3 regions of the Amycolatopsis sp. NPDC102389 genome follow, and region 3 is predicted to be linked to each of the others. Evidence: predicted binding sites of a transcription regulator. Region 3 holds the regulator's gene; each other region holds the start of a gene.
The links. The regulator HspR, encoded in region 3, represses chaperone genes until heat shock. The targets are predictions, from matches to a motif close to ANNTTGAGTNNNNNNNACTCAANNT.
Positions count from the first base shown of each region.

Region 1: the regulator HspR is predicted to act here: its motif matches at 1,583-1,607, upstream of lon (endopeptidase La).
Region 2: the regulator HspR is predicted to act here: its motif matches at 2,459-2,483, upstream of ACIRGA_RS19980 (adenylate cyclase).

Region 1 is NZ_JBIWKX010000002.1:222,901-227,175, forward strand. Features, by position in the region: gene lon (endopeptidase La) at 1-1,566, opposite strand, end outside; gene ACIRGA_RS02895 (SAM-dependent methyltransferase) at 1,733-2,581, opposite strand; gene ACIRGA_RS02900 (GNAT family N-acetyltransferase) at 2,601-3,539, opposite strand; gene ACIRGA_RS02905 (putative bifunctional diguanylate cyclase/phosphodiesterase) at 3,820-4,275, shown strand, end outside.
Region 2 is NZ_JBIWKX010000022.1:23,062-27,336, reverse strand. Features, by position in the region: gene ACIRGA_RS20000 (hypothetical protein) at 1-184, shown strand, start outside; gene ACIRGA_RS19995 (hypothetical protein) at 208-585, shown strand; gene ACIRGA_RS19990 (hypothetical protein) at 986-1,315, opposite strand; gene ACIRGA_RS19985 (hypothetical protein) at 1,447-2,373, opposite strand; gene ACIRGA_RS19980 (adenylate cyclase) at 2,484-3,452, shown strand; gene ACIRGA_RS19975 (hypothetical protein) at 3,455-4,275, shown strand, end outside.
Region 3 is NZ_JBIWKX010000036.1:85,352-89,626, forward strand. Features, by position in the region: gene ACIRGA_RS27170 (globin domain-containing protein) at 1-655, shown strand, start outside; gene ACIRGA_RS27175 (lytic polysaccharide monooxygenase) at 815-1,570, shown strand; gene ACIRGA_RS27180 (DUF305 domain-containing protein) at 1,567-2,163, shown strand; gene ACIRGA_RS27185 (heat shock protein transcriptional repressor HspR) at 2,362-2,790, opposite strand; gene dnaJ (molecular chaperone DnaJ) at 2,796-3,971, opposite strand; gene grpE (nucleotide exchange factor GrpE) at 4,005-4,275, opposite strand, start outside.

The DNA.
Region 1 (4,275 bases), on a different contig from region 3:
CTCCAGCTCGCGGGGGAGCAGGTGGTCGCGGGCGATGGTGACCTTCTCGTGCTCGGTGTAGCCGTCGAGGGTGACCAGCTCCATCCGGTCCAGCAGCGGGCCGGGGATCGTCTCGAGCGCGTTCGCCGTCGCCAGGAACACGACGTCGGACAGGTCCAGCTCGACCTCGAGATAGTGGTCGCGGAACGTGTGGTTCTGCTCCGGGTCCAGCACCTCCAGCAGTGCGGCCGTCGGGTCGCCGCGGTAGTCGGCGCCGACCTTGTCGATCTCGTCGAGCAGCACGACCGGGTTCATCGAGCCAGCTTCCTTGATGGCGCGGACGATCCGGCCGGGCAGCGCGCCGACGTAGGTGCGGCGGTGACCGCGGATCTCGGCCTCGTCACGGATGCCGCCGAGCGCGACGCGGACGAACTTGCGGCCCATCGCCTTCGCCACGGACTCGCCGAGCGACGTCTTGCCGACCCCGGGAGGGCCGGCGAGCGCGAGCACGGCGCCCGAACGGCGTCCGCCGACCGGGCCGAGCCCCGACTCCGCGCGACGTTTGCGCACGGCCAGGTACTCGATGATGCGTTCCTTCACGTCGTCGAGACCGGCGTGGTCGGCGTCGAGGATGTCGCGCGCGGCGGCGATGTCGTGGACGTCGGTGGTGCGCTCGTTCCACGGCAGTTCGAGGACGGTGTCCAGCCACGTGCGGATCCAGCCGCCCTCGGGGGACTGGTCGGAGGTGCGCTCCAGTTTGTCCACTTCGGACAGTGCGGCCTTCTTGACCGCGTCCGGCAGCTCGGCGGCCTCGACGCGGGCGCGGTAGTCGTCGTCGTTGGCCGTGCCGTCGAGTTCGCCCAGCTCCTTGCGGATCGCTTCGAGCTGGCGGCGCAGCAGGAACTCCTTCTGCTGCTTCTCCATGCCCTCCTGGACGTCCTTGCGGATGGTGTCGGTGACCTCGAGTTCGGCCAGCTGCTCGCGGCTCCATTCGAGGGCCTTTTCGAGCCGTGCCGAAACAGCGAGCGCGGTGAGCAGTTCGAGCTTCTGCTCGGTGTTCAGATACGACGAGTTGCCCGCGAGGTCGGCGAGCGCGGACGGATCCTCGACCTCCTGGACCGCGTCGATCATCTGCCAGCCGCCACGCTGCTGGAGGATCGCGAGGACGACGCTCTTGTACTCGGAGGCGAGCTTCGCGGAGTTGTCGTCGGTGGTCTCGGTCGCGACCTCGGCGTGGACCCAGCGGGCGGCGCCGGGACCGTCGGCGATACGGCCGACGACGGCGCGGCGGGTGCCACGCAGCAACACCGCCGTCTTGCCACCGGGCACGCGCCCGATGCGCTCGACGGTCGCGATGGTGCCGAGTTCGGCGTACTCGCCGTGGACGCGGGGGACGATCAGCACTTCGGCCTTGGTGGCGGCGCTGGACCGGATCCCCGGGAAGGAAGCCTGGGCAGGCGTGTTGGCCTGGGCGGACTCCACCGCGGCGCGCGTCTCCGTGTCGGCGAGGTCGAGCGGGACGATCATGCCCGGCAGCACGACGTCGTCATCGAGCGGGAGGACGGGCAGGAGGCGGTTGTCGGTCATCTGTGCACTCCTCGGTTAGTTGAGTCTGCCTAGCTCAACTCTCCGATCGACCCGTTTGTTTCCTTTCCGCGTTCGCCGTCAGCGATCACCAGCCCCTCCGACCTCTGCGCCCAACGCGTCGCGTTTAGCCCGCTAAACGCGACGCGTCCAGGCGAGAGGTCGGATGTCAGGGGTGGACCGAGACGCCACACCAGGCGAACGGCCGGGCGCCTTCCTCGTCCCGTCGCAGCTCACGCACGGGCCGCCAGTCGGGCAGGTGGACGACGCCGGGTTCCAGCAGCGGCCAGTCCCCGAAGAGCGGCTCGATCTCTTCGCGGTCCCGCATCCACACCGGATTGCTCGTCTTCCGGTACTGCTCGACCATCCAGTGGAGCCCGTCGGCTTCCTTGCCCGTCTGGCCGCCGAAGCTCATATGCGACAGCCCCAGCCAACTGCCCGGCGCGAGCGCGTTCCGGTACGTCGCGACCAGCGCGGGCGGATCGTCGTGCGGCCCGGCGAAATGCAGGACGGCCATCATCATCAGGCACACCGGCCGGTCGAAATCGATCAGCCGCAGCGTCTCCGGATGCCGCAGGACGTCCTTCGGCCGCCGCATGTCCGCATGGACGATCCCGGCCCAATCGGTCGCCTCGTGTCGTTCGAGGATCAGCTCCGCGTGCGCCACCGCCACCGGCTCGTAGTCGACGTACACGACCTTCGCCGCGTCGCCGGGCTCCAGTTCCTCCTGGACGATCTCGTGCACGTTCCCGGCGGTCGGGACACCGGAGCCCAGATCGATGAACTGCCGGATCCCGGCGTTCAGCGCCGCGCGCACGACGCGGTTCATGAACTCGCGGTTGTGCCGCGCGCCCGGTTTGACCCAGCGCCACTGCTTTTCCAGCGCGCGGGCGAACTCGCGGTCGACCGCCCAGTTGTGGGTCCCGCCGAGGAACCAGTCGTAGATCCTCGCCGCGGACGGCTTTTCGGTGTCGACCCCGGTCGGCGCCACCGGGGCCGCGTCATCGTCCCTCTTCACGAAAACGAGCCTATCCGGATCAAGGCACCGCGGGCCGCCGCTGCCAGTACGTCCAGAGCGGCCGATAGCCCTGCGCGTACCAGAACGGCGTCGAGCGCGGGTTGGCCAGCGCGTGGTGCAGCAGCACGACTTCGGTGCCGCATTCGTCGAAGACCTGGTGCGCGTGCGCGGCGAGCGCCGTCCCGACGCCGCTCGAACGCGCCTGTTCCGCCACCGCCAGCGACGACAGATAGCCGACCTTCTCGGCCGCGACCCGCCCGCGGATCCACGCCGTCTCGCCGGGGAACTGCACCCGCACCATGCCCAGCGGACGTCCGTACAGCTCGGCGATCCACAACGTCGGATTTTCCCGGCCCAACTGTTTCGACAGGTCCTTTGTGATCGTTTCCTCGGCGCCCTCGCGCAAAGTGACAGAACCGAACTGCGCGTCATAACGCTGCAATTCGAGTTCGAGTCCGACGGCGGTTTCGAGATCATCCGCTTCGGCAGGCCGGATGTGCACGCCGGGAGTGGCGGGCGGTCCGGTCGCGGCGAGCCGGTCGGCCGGGCGGACGGCGATCACCAGCACCGGCGCGAAGCCGCGACGGAGCAATTCGGTCGAGCCGGGGGAGTCCCGGCTGGGCCGCACCACGGTCGCCGCCGTCTCGACATCCCCAGGTGGGGCCACGGTCTTCAGATGTTCATCCCATCGGGTGAGTAATGCGTCGAGGGCGGCTTCCGGGTGGGGTCCGGTGAGGCGGGCTTCGAGGCGATGTTCGACGAGCGCCCGCCACGGAGAGTCAACAGAATCGGGACCCGCCTCGGTCCGTACCGACAATCCGGCGGCGGCCGAGTCGCCTGCCGTCGCGGAGAGTGACACGGAGTCCTCGGCAGGCTCCAGTGCAGGCATTTCAGGGAGCAGGGCGTCCACGGTGGCCAGCCGCTCGGCATGCCCGGCGGCGATGGCGTGGCTATTCATAGGCCTATTCAAGACCCTACTCACGGGTCCGCCGGGAACTTCACGAGATTGGCCGGAGCGTGGCGCCAGGTGACTTCCGGTAGTCGGAGGGAACGCGAATAACGCTCCCATTTCACCCCTTGGTCCACGCAGGTCAGCGCGACGCGCCCATTGTTAACCCTGGGGTGATCTCATACTGTCTCGAATGGGACTCGGGTACGCCCTCCGGGGTACTGTATTGCCCTCGTCCCCGAGGTCGCGGTAGGACAAGACCGGTTGGGCAGCCGGGAAGGAAGGTCGGATGCCGGACACGAACGGCAGGCCCGGGAGCGCCGCACAGGCGGCGACGGGCAAGGGAGGCGCCGTTACGGAGGCTCGTACCGACGAGCGACGGTTCCGCGTCTACACCTTCGCGGTCCTCACCATGGGCATCGCCGCCGCGGCCGCGGTCAGCCTCTGGCTGGACTTCGAGGCCTCGGACGATCTGCTGTGGATCGGGCCGATCCTCGCGCTCGCGTTCCTGCTCGCCGAACAGCTCGGCATCAACGTCGACGTCCGCAGCGGCATCTCGTGGACGATCTCGTTCACCGAGATCCCGCTGGTCATCGGATTCTTCGTCGCTCCCTTCGAAGTCGTGCTCGCCGCGCATCTCGCGGCGGGGATCGGGACACTGCTGGCCCGCAAGGTCGCGGGCCGCGTGCTCTACAACGCCGGCGCCTTCCTGCTGGAGATCACCGGCGCGTTCGCCGTGGCAGGG
Region 2 (4,275 bases), on a different contig from region 3:
GACCGGAATCGTCGGTTCGTTCCACAAGAGGATCGCCGGACGTCAGTCCGCGGGCTCGGACGAGCCGGTCAGCGAGACCGTGGACGGCTGGCTGTGCGTCTCCGGCGCTCCCGCCGCACAAGGCGGCACCAGTTGCAGCAAGGGCGAGCAGAACGTGTTCGCCGCCGTCGTCCCCGTCGAATGAACCATCCCCGAAAAGAAGGGCCCATGAAGAGCCTCGCCGTGCTTCCCGCCGCGCTCGCCGTCGTCCTGCTGAGCGGCTGCGGCGCCGATCCCGCTCCCGCCGCCGCACCCGCGCCGTCCTCCCCCGCCGCCACCTCGGCGCCCGCCGGGACGCCCTGCGGCGAGGTCGCCGGGCTCCAGGGCGCGAAGAACAAGGTCGTCGCGCACGGAAAGACGGACTGCGCCGAAGCGACGCAGGTGCTCACGGACTACTTCGCCAAGCTGACGCCCGCAGAGGCGGCGTCACCGCAGGGGCCCGGCCCCGTCGTGATCGGGGCGTGGACCTGCGGGAGCGGGCCGAACGATCCGGTGACGAGTTGCTCGACCGAAGACGAGCGCCAGATCGAAGCGACCCGCTCCTGAGCGTCAGTTTCCCCAGACGGCGCCGCACATGGTGTAAGCCTCGAACTTCTGTCCCGAGAACCCGCCGTCCCGCGGCGCGGTCCCGGCGCCCGTGCCCCCTGAAGTACATGAAGGCCCCCTTCCTTGCGCCTGGCGCAAGGAAGGGGGCCTTCATGTACTTGGGAAGGCGATCCTGACGGTAGTGAAGGCCTCCTTCGCTACCGTCAGGGTAGGCAAGGAGGCCTTCACTACCGGACCCGCGATCAGCCGCGGCAGATCCAGCAGATACCCAAGACGCTCTTGACTCTGCCCCCGAAACGCCACTCACGACCTGGGCCGAAAGCTCCTTTCACCGCATCAGAGACAGTGAAGGGAGCCATCACCCCGCCACCGGCCGCTCCCGCGAACACGCCACCTTGTCTTACTCTCGATGATCCTCGCGTCGTCTCTTCCCCACGTCCAGCCGGTACAGGACACCGCCCACGATCACCATGCCCGTGAGAAAGAGGCCCAGCGCGCCGCCCGCCGAGACCTTCCAGATCAACGGCGATCTCGACCGATAGGCGAATCCATCACCGGCGAAAACCGTGTCACCCGCCGAGATGTCCTCTCCCAGGATCCGGCCGCCGCCGGTACGGCCGTCGGCGAAGCGCCATTTCCCGGCGCAGTAAGGGGTCTGGCCGTTCACCGCGGATCCCTCCGACGTGCACCCCGAGATCTCGGTGACCGTGACGTCCTCGCCGGTACTCAACTCACCGATACTGGAACCGAGGAAGGCCCAAACGATTCCGAAGAGCACCAGAAGAGGGATCACGGTCGAAAGCACCGGGGAAAGAACTCCGGATTTCCGTGCTTCTTCCGACACTGGAGTCCTTTCGTCGGTCACTGGAGCTTCAGCAGGACTTCTCGGTCGAGCTTGCCGACGAGCAGGTACTCGGTCCGGTATCCGGGCGGGACCACGAAACAGACGAGCCCGGTGGTGCCGTCGAAAGCGCCGGGAGCGCCCGCACAGTCCTTGACCCGCGCCGGCTCACCGTGTTCGTCGGCTGACAACTCCAGTGCCGTGTCACCGAGGCGAGACGCCTCGATCCGCAAGGTGAGCACGTGGAATCCGCTCAACCACGCCTCGGCTCCATCGGGCGCTCCGGGCCTGCTGTCGAGCACACGCACGGCCGACTCCCCGGATACGGCGGTCTGCCCAGGGGCGAACACCGGCGGCGGTCCCCACAAGTCGCGACGATGTTCCCAGAAATTCGGGACGGGGTCGGCCGCCTCGCGATAGGCCGTGCCGCCGAATCCGACCGGCGTCAGCACGATGAAGGCGCCGAAAGCCAGTCCGGCCAGGAACGGCAGCGACTTCCCCGGTCTCGCAACTTTGACCAGCACGACGGCCGCGAGCACCAGGAGTGCCCAGCCGAGCGACATCGCCGTGATCTTCTCCCACGGATGGTGGGCTTCCACGACCCTGTCCGCCCCGCGCACGGACAACACCCTGTCCGTCACCGACGAAAACCGGGCGACCACCGGATCCGCGAGGCCGAACGCGTCTCGTGTCGGCACCTCGATCGCACGGCCGTCCTCGGTGATCGCCATGACCTCGTAGCCGGTATGCGGGCCGTCCTGTCCTTCGGTGGTCTTGGAGTTCCATTCGGAGATCACCGCGCGCACGTCGTAAGTGCCGGCTATCCCTTCGACGGTCCACCGTCCGACGAAGGCCGCGACGAATCCGAAGACGATCCCGATCAGGAACACGATGACCATCGCGTTCGTCCGCCGTTCCGCGTTCCGATCCAGTTCCTGGAAGACCACCAACACCCCCTGTCCGGCTTGCCGAGCCTAGTGCTCCGAGGCCACCGGACGGCACGGGATTTGTACCCACCCCCTTGCGGGCCGAAGTAAGAGTCGTCTAGACTCAAACTATGCTCACCAGGGAAGACGCCGTGACGATGATCGAGAACACGGTCGACGCGGCCACTCTGTTCGCCCACCATCGCTACCGCGAACTGGCGGCCGTACTCCACCCGGACCGCAACCCCGGCGACGAGCGCGTCCATCGCGCCGCCGCCACCCTCAACCGCCTTCACGACGACTGGAAACGCGCCCGGCGCCAGACGGTCACCACGGCGACGTCGTCCTACACCCTCGTCGCGCCGCACGCGGTGGGCAGTGTCGCCACGACCTACCGGACCACCGGCCCGCATCTGGTCAAACTCGTCCGCGAGCCGGCGCTCAATCTGCTGATCCACGCCGAATGGGAGGCGTTGCGCGCGCTCGACGGTTTCACCGAACGGCACCGCTGGCTCCGGCCCTACTACCCGCGGCTGCTCGATACCTCCGGTCCGGTGGCCAGGGGCGACCGCGCGTTCAGCGTCCTCGATCCGCTCGTCGACGGTTTCGTCACTCTCGCCGAGATCGGGAAGGCCTTCCCCGGCGGGCTCGACGGCCGCGACTACGCCTGGATGCACCGTCGCCTCCTGCGGGCGGTGGCGGGCGCGCATCGCGCGGGTCTGGTCCACGGCCATCTCACCGCGGACAACGTGCTCGTCCATCCCGGACAGCACGGCATCGTCCTGGTCGGTTGGTCCTTCGCCGTCGAAGCCGGGGCGCTCCCGCTCGCGGCGGACAAGTCCGTCCACTATCCACCGGAAGTCCACAAAGGACTACCGATGACCACGGCCACCGACGTCCACATGCTCCACCGCATGATGCTGGAACTGTTGGCACCGAACGAAACCCGCCAACGCGAGTTCGCGACGTGGTGCACACAGGACATCCCGGCACAACGACCCGAGGCCGCCGATCTGCTCGACGAGTACGACGAACTGCTCGACGACCTGTACGGCCCTCGCACCTTCCGACCGTTCACCATCCCCGAGACAGGAGCCTGACCATGGGACACGGACACTGGGACGACAACGCCTACGCCGCCGCGAAGACCTTCCGCGCGGCCAAGGGCGAGGACGATTTCGGCTACACCGCCGATCTCCGCTCCAAACCCGCGAAGGAATGGAAGGTCGCGCCCGCGCTCGACCCGCTGAACGCCGTGCGGGAATGCCGGGATTCGGCCGACCACACCGATTCGACGCCGATCGCGGTGCTGTTCGACGTCACCGGGTCGATGCGCCGGGTGCCGAGGATCATGCAGGGCAAGCTCGGCAAACTGCACGGCCTGCTGAAGCGCCGGGGGTATCTGACCGACCCGCAGGTGCTGTTCGGCGCGATCGGCGACGCCGACAGCGACCGGGTTCCCTTGCAGGTCGGGCAGTTCGAATCGGACAACCGGATGGACGAGCAGCTGCGCACGATGTTCCTCGAAGGCGGGGGCGGCGGGCAGAAGAGCGAGTCCTACGAACTGGCCGCCTACTTCATGGCCAGGCACGTGGTGACCGACGCGTGGCAGAACCGCGGCCGCAAGGGCTATCTGTTCATCATCGGCGACGAGCTGAACAAGCCCGCGCTGGAGGCCCGCCACATCCGCCGCGTGATCGGGGACGACGTGCGGGAAGACATCGACCCGGCCTCGGTGTACCGGGAGCTGGCCCGCAAGTGGAACGTCTACTTCGTGCTGCCGAACCAGTCTTCGTACTACAACGACCCGCAGATCGGCGAGCACTGGAGCGGTCTGCTCGGCCAGAACTTCCTGAAGCTGGACGACCCTGGCGCGGTGTGCGAGCTGATCGCGGCCACCATCGGGCTGGAAGAGCGGGTCGT
Region 3 (4,275 bases):
CCGCGACGTCGCCATCGTCAAGGTGCGCACCGACCAGCCGCTCCCGTACCGGGCCGGCGGCTACGTCAGCGTCGAAGTCCCGCAACGGCCGCGGATGTGGCGATACTTCTCGCCTGCCACCGCGCCGCACGAAGACGGCATGATGGAGTTCCATGTGCACGCCGTGCGCGGTGGCTGGGTTTCGCGCGCGATCGTCCACCACACCCGGTTCGGCGACGTCTGGCGCATCGGCCCGTCGCTGGGCGCGCTTTCGGTGCACCACACCGAAAGCCGTCCCCTGCTGATGATCGGCGGCGGCACCGGTGTCGCGCCGCTGCTCGCGCTGCTCGACGACATGTCGCGCTGGAAGAACAATCCGCCGGTCCACCTGTTCTTCGGCGGCCGCCGACCGGAAGACCTCTACGCCCTCGACGAGCTCCGCGGGCTGACCGTCACCTGCCCTTGGCTGACGGTGACCCCGGTGACCGAGGAAGGCACCATCCCCGGCGGCGACCGCGGCACGCTGGCCACCGCGGTCACGCAGCGCGGTGATTGGAAGGAGCGCGACGTGTACGTCGCCGGGTCGCCGTCGATGATCCGGGCGACGATCGCGAAACTGCTCGCCGCGGGCACGGATCTGGCGCGGATCAAGTACGACCCCTTCACCCTGGACTGAGCCGATGCTTCGTTCGTATTAGGCCGATCGGCTGTTCCACCTGGGCTCGACGCAGCAGTAGGTCAGTGAATCATTGACCACGGTCACCGGCGGATTTATGGTCTAGACCACATTGCTCCCCCTCACGGGAACACCGTCGTTCCATCCCCAGGAGCCGGCATGACCGTCAAACGCAAGCTCGTGGCAGCCGCCGCCGGTGCGATCCTCGCCCCGATCGCCATCGTGACCATCCCGCAGGTGGCCAGCGCCCACGGCTACGTGCTGTCCCCGCCCAGCCGCCAGGCGAACTGCGCCCAGGGCAAGGTTTCGGGCTGCGGCAGCATCGTTTACGAACCCCAGAGCGTCGAGGGCCCCAAGGGGCTCCGCAGCTGCAACGGCGGGCTTCCCCAGTTCGCCGAGCTCAACGACGAATCGAAGCCTTGGCCCGCCGCGCCGGTCGGCAACAGCGTGACCTTCAACTGGAGGTTCACCGCCTACCACCGGACCACGAACTACGAGTACTACATCGGCGGCACCAAGATCGCCGACATCAGCGGGAACAACTCCGCGCCGAAGGACCCGACGTCGCACACCGTGAGCCTGAACGGCTTCAGCGGCCGTCAGAAGGTCCTCGCCGTGTGGAACATCGCGGACACTCCGATGGCCTTCTACAGCTGCATCGACCTGCAGATCGGCGGCGGCAACCCGCCCACGAGCACCAGCAACCCGCCGACCACGAGCAACCCGCCCACGACGTCGAACCCGCCGACCAGCACGAGCAACCCGCCCACCGGCGGCACCTGGGCGGCCGGGACGGCCTACGCGGTCGGCAACACGGTGACCTACGGCGGCGCGACCTACCGCTGCCAGATGGCGCATACGGCGATCCAGGGGTGGGAGCCGCCGAACACCCCGGCGCTGTGGGTCCGGCAGTGAAGCTGGCCCTCGTTCTCGTCGCCGGTCTCGTGGCCCTCGCGGGCTGCGGGGCCGGCGATGGCTCACCCGGAACCGCCGGCGCCCCGATCTCCCCCGTGCCCCAGTCGGCCGGGGCGTCCGCGGAGTACAACGACGCCGACGTGATGTTCCTGCAGATGATGATCGCCCACAACAACCAGGGCGTGGAGATCGTCAAACTGGTCAAGGCCAAGCAGGCGCAGAAGCAGGAGCTCAAGGATCTCGCGGCCGCGATCGAGGCGACGCAGCAGACCGAGAGCACCGACATGCGGAACTGGCTGAAGGCCTGGGGCAAACCCGAGACGGGTTCGATGGACCCGAACGCGCACCACCATCACGGTGGCGACGGGCTCACCGACAAGGGCCTGCTCGACGCACTGTCCAAAAAGGATGGTGCGGAGTTCACCCTCGACTTCGCCGACATCTTCGTCGCGCACCAGCACAACGGGGTCGCGCTGGCGAGGACCGAACTGAAGGACGGGAAGAACCCGGAGTCGAAGGCGCTGGCCCAGCGGATCCAGGACTCGCGCACCGGCGAGGTCCAGCAGATCCGGACCCTGGTCCCCGGCCAATAACGCATTTAGTCCTCTAATTGCGCACTTGCCGCAACGCCGATCTCGCGTGCTTGAAGCCGTACTTCACGTGATTGGAGCCGTAACTCGTGAGTTACGGCTCCAATCACGCGAGTTACGAGTTCCGTCACGCGAGTGACGTGTCCAGTCACGCGAGTGACGTGTCCAGTCACGCGAGTGACGTGTTCAAGCACGCAGGGGCTAACCGCGCTTTTTGGGTTTCCAGACCACTAGGGCCGTCTGTTGCCGCAAGGGAACGAGATCCTTGCGGTACGAGGCGTGCACGGCCGCGGCGGTCTGTTCGGCGGTGAGGTACGCCGCCGTGAGTTCCTCGGTCAGCTCGGCGATGCGCGCGCGGAGCGCGTCGACCTGGTTCTCCAGCTCGATGATCCGCTTGATGCCCGCGAGGTTGACACCGTCCTCTTGGGACAGTCGCTGCACTTCGCGCAGCAACGCGATGTCCCGCATCGAGTACCGCCGTCCACCGCCGGAGGTCCGGCCCGGCGACACGAGACCCTGCCGGTCGTAGGACCGCAGGGTCTGCGCGTGCAAGCCGGAAAGCTGCGCCGCCACCGAAATGACGAACACCGGCGTGTCCTCGTCCGCACCGTGCGGCAGCCCGCCGAACATCGTGCTCACCTGCCTTCGAGAAGTTCGGTGATCTCCGGTCGCGGGTCGTGGTCGGCCATGGCCTCCGCGTACGCCTCCAGCGCTTCACGCGCCTTGTCGTCCAATTTGGCCGGGATGGCCGCCTGCAGGGTGACCAGCAGATCGCCCTGCGAGCCGTCACGCTTCGCGATTCCCTTGCCGCGCACGCGAAGCACGCGGCCGCTAGCCGTGCCTTGCGGGACCTTCAGCGAGACCTTGCCCTCCAGTGTCGGCACGGTGATCGTGCCGCCGAGGGCCAGTTCCGCGAAGGACACCGGCACGGTGATCGTGAGGTCGAGGTCCTTGCGCCCGAACAACGCGTGCGGTGCGACGTGCACGCGGACGTACAGATCGCCCGGCTGCGCGCCGCCCCGGCCCGGTTCGCCCTGGCCCGCGAGCCGGATCCGCTGGTCGTCGGCGACGCCCGGTGGGATCCGCACGGTCAGCGTGCGGGTGCGGGTGCTGATGCCCTCGCCCGCGCATTCCGGGCAGGGGTCGTCGATGATCGTGCCGCGGCCGCGGCAGTCGCGGCACGGCTCGGAGAACGCGAACGCGCCCTGGCTCCGGCTGACCAGCCCGCTGCCCTGGCAGGTCGCACACGTCCTCGGGGAAGTCCCCGGCTTCGCGCCGTTGCCGCCACAGGTGGAACAGGTCGCCGGGCTCGACAGCCGCAGCGGCAGGGTCGCGCCCTTGACCGCCTCGGTGAAGTCGATGCGGACGTCGGTCTCCACGTCCGAGCCGCGCTGCGGCCGGTTCGCCGTGGCGCCGGCCGCACCACCGCGGCGGCCGAAGAGACCGCCGAGGATGTCGCCGAGGCCACCGAAGCCCGCCTGCTGCTGGCCCGCCTGGCCGAAGATGTCGCCGACGTCGAACCCGCCGCCGCCACCGCCGCCTCCCGGGAAGCCGAAGCCGCCGGGACCACCGGAGCCGAAGAGGCGGCGAGCCTCGTCGTACTCCTTGCGCTTGGACGTGTCGGACAGAACGCCGTACGCCTCGGAGACCGCTTTGAACTTCTTCTCGGCCTCCGCGTTGCCCGCGTTGGCGTCGGGGTGGTTCTCCTTGGCCAGCTTGCGATAGGCCTTCTTGATCTCGTCCGCGGTGGCGTCGGAGGAGACGCCCAGCTCACGGTAGAAGTCCTTACCGATCCATTCCCGTGCACTCACCGAACGTCTCCTCCTTTCACGCCGTATCGCCGATCAGCGGTTGTTCTCATCGAAAAGTTCGCCCTCGAGCGGCAACTCGCCGCCGACAGGCTGGTCAATCGGTTCCGTCGTGGCGCCGCCCGGCTCGTGGTCGGTGACCCCGACCAGCGCCGCACGCAGCACGCGATCACCGAAGCGGTAACCGCGGCGCATGACCATGGTGACCGTCGGCCCGGTGACGTCCGGCGACGTGCTGTGCTGGACGGCCTCGTGCACGCTCGGGTCGAAGGGCTCGCCCTCGGTGCCGAACGGCTCGAGGCCCGAC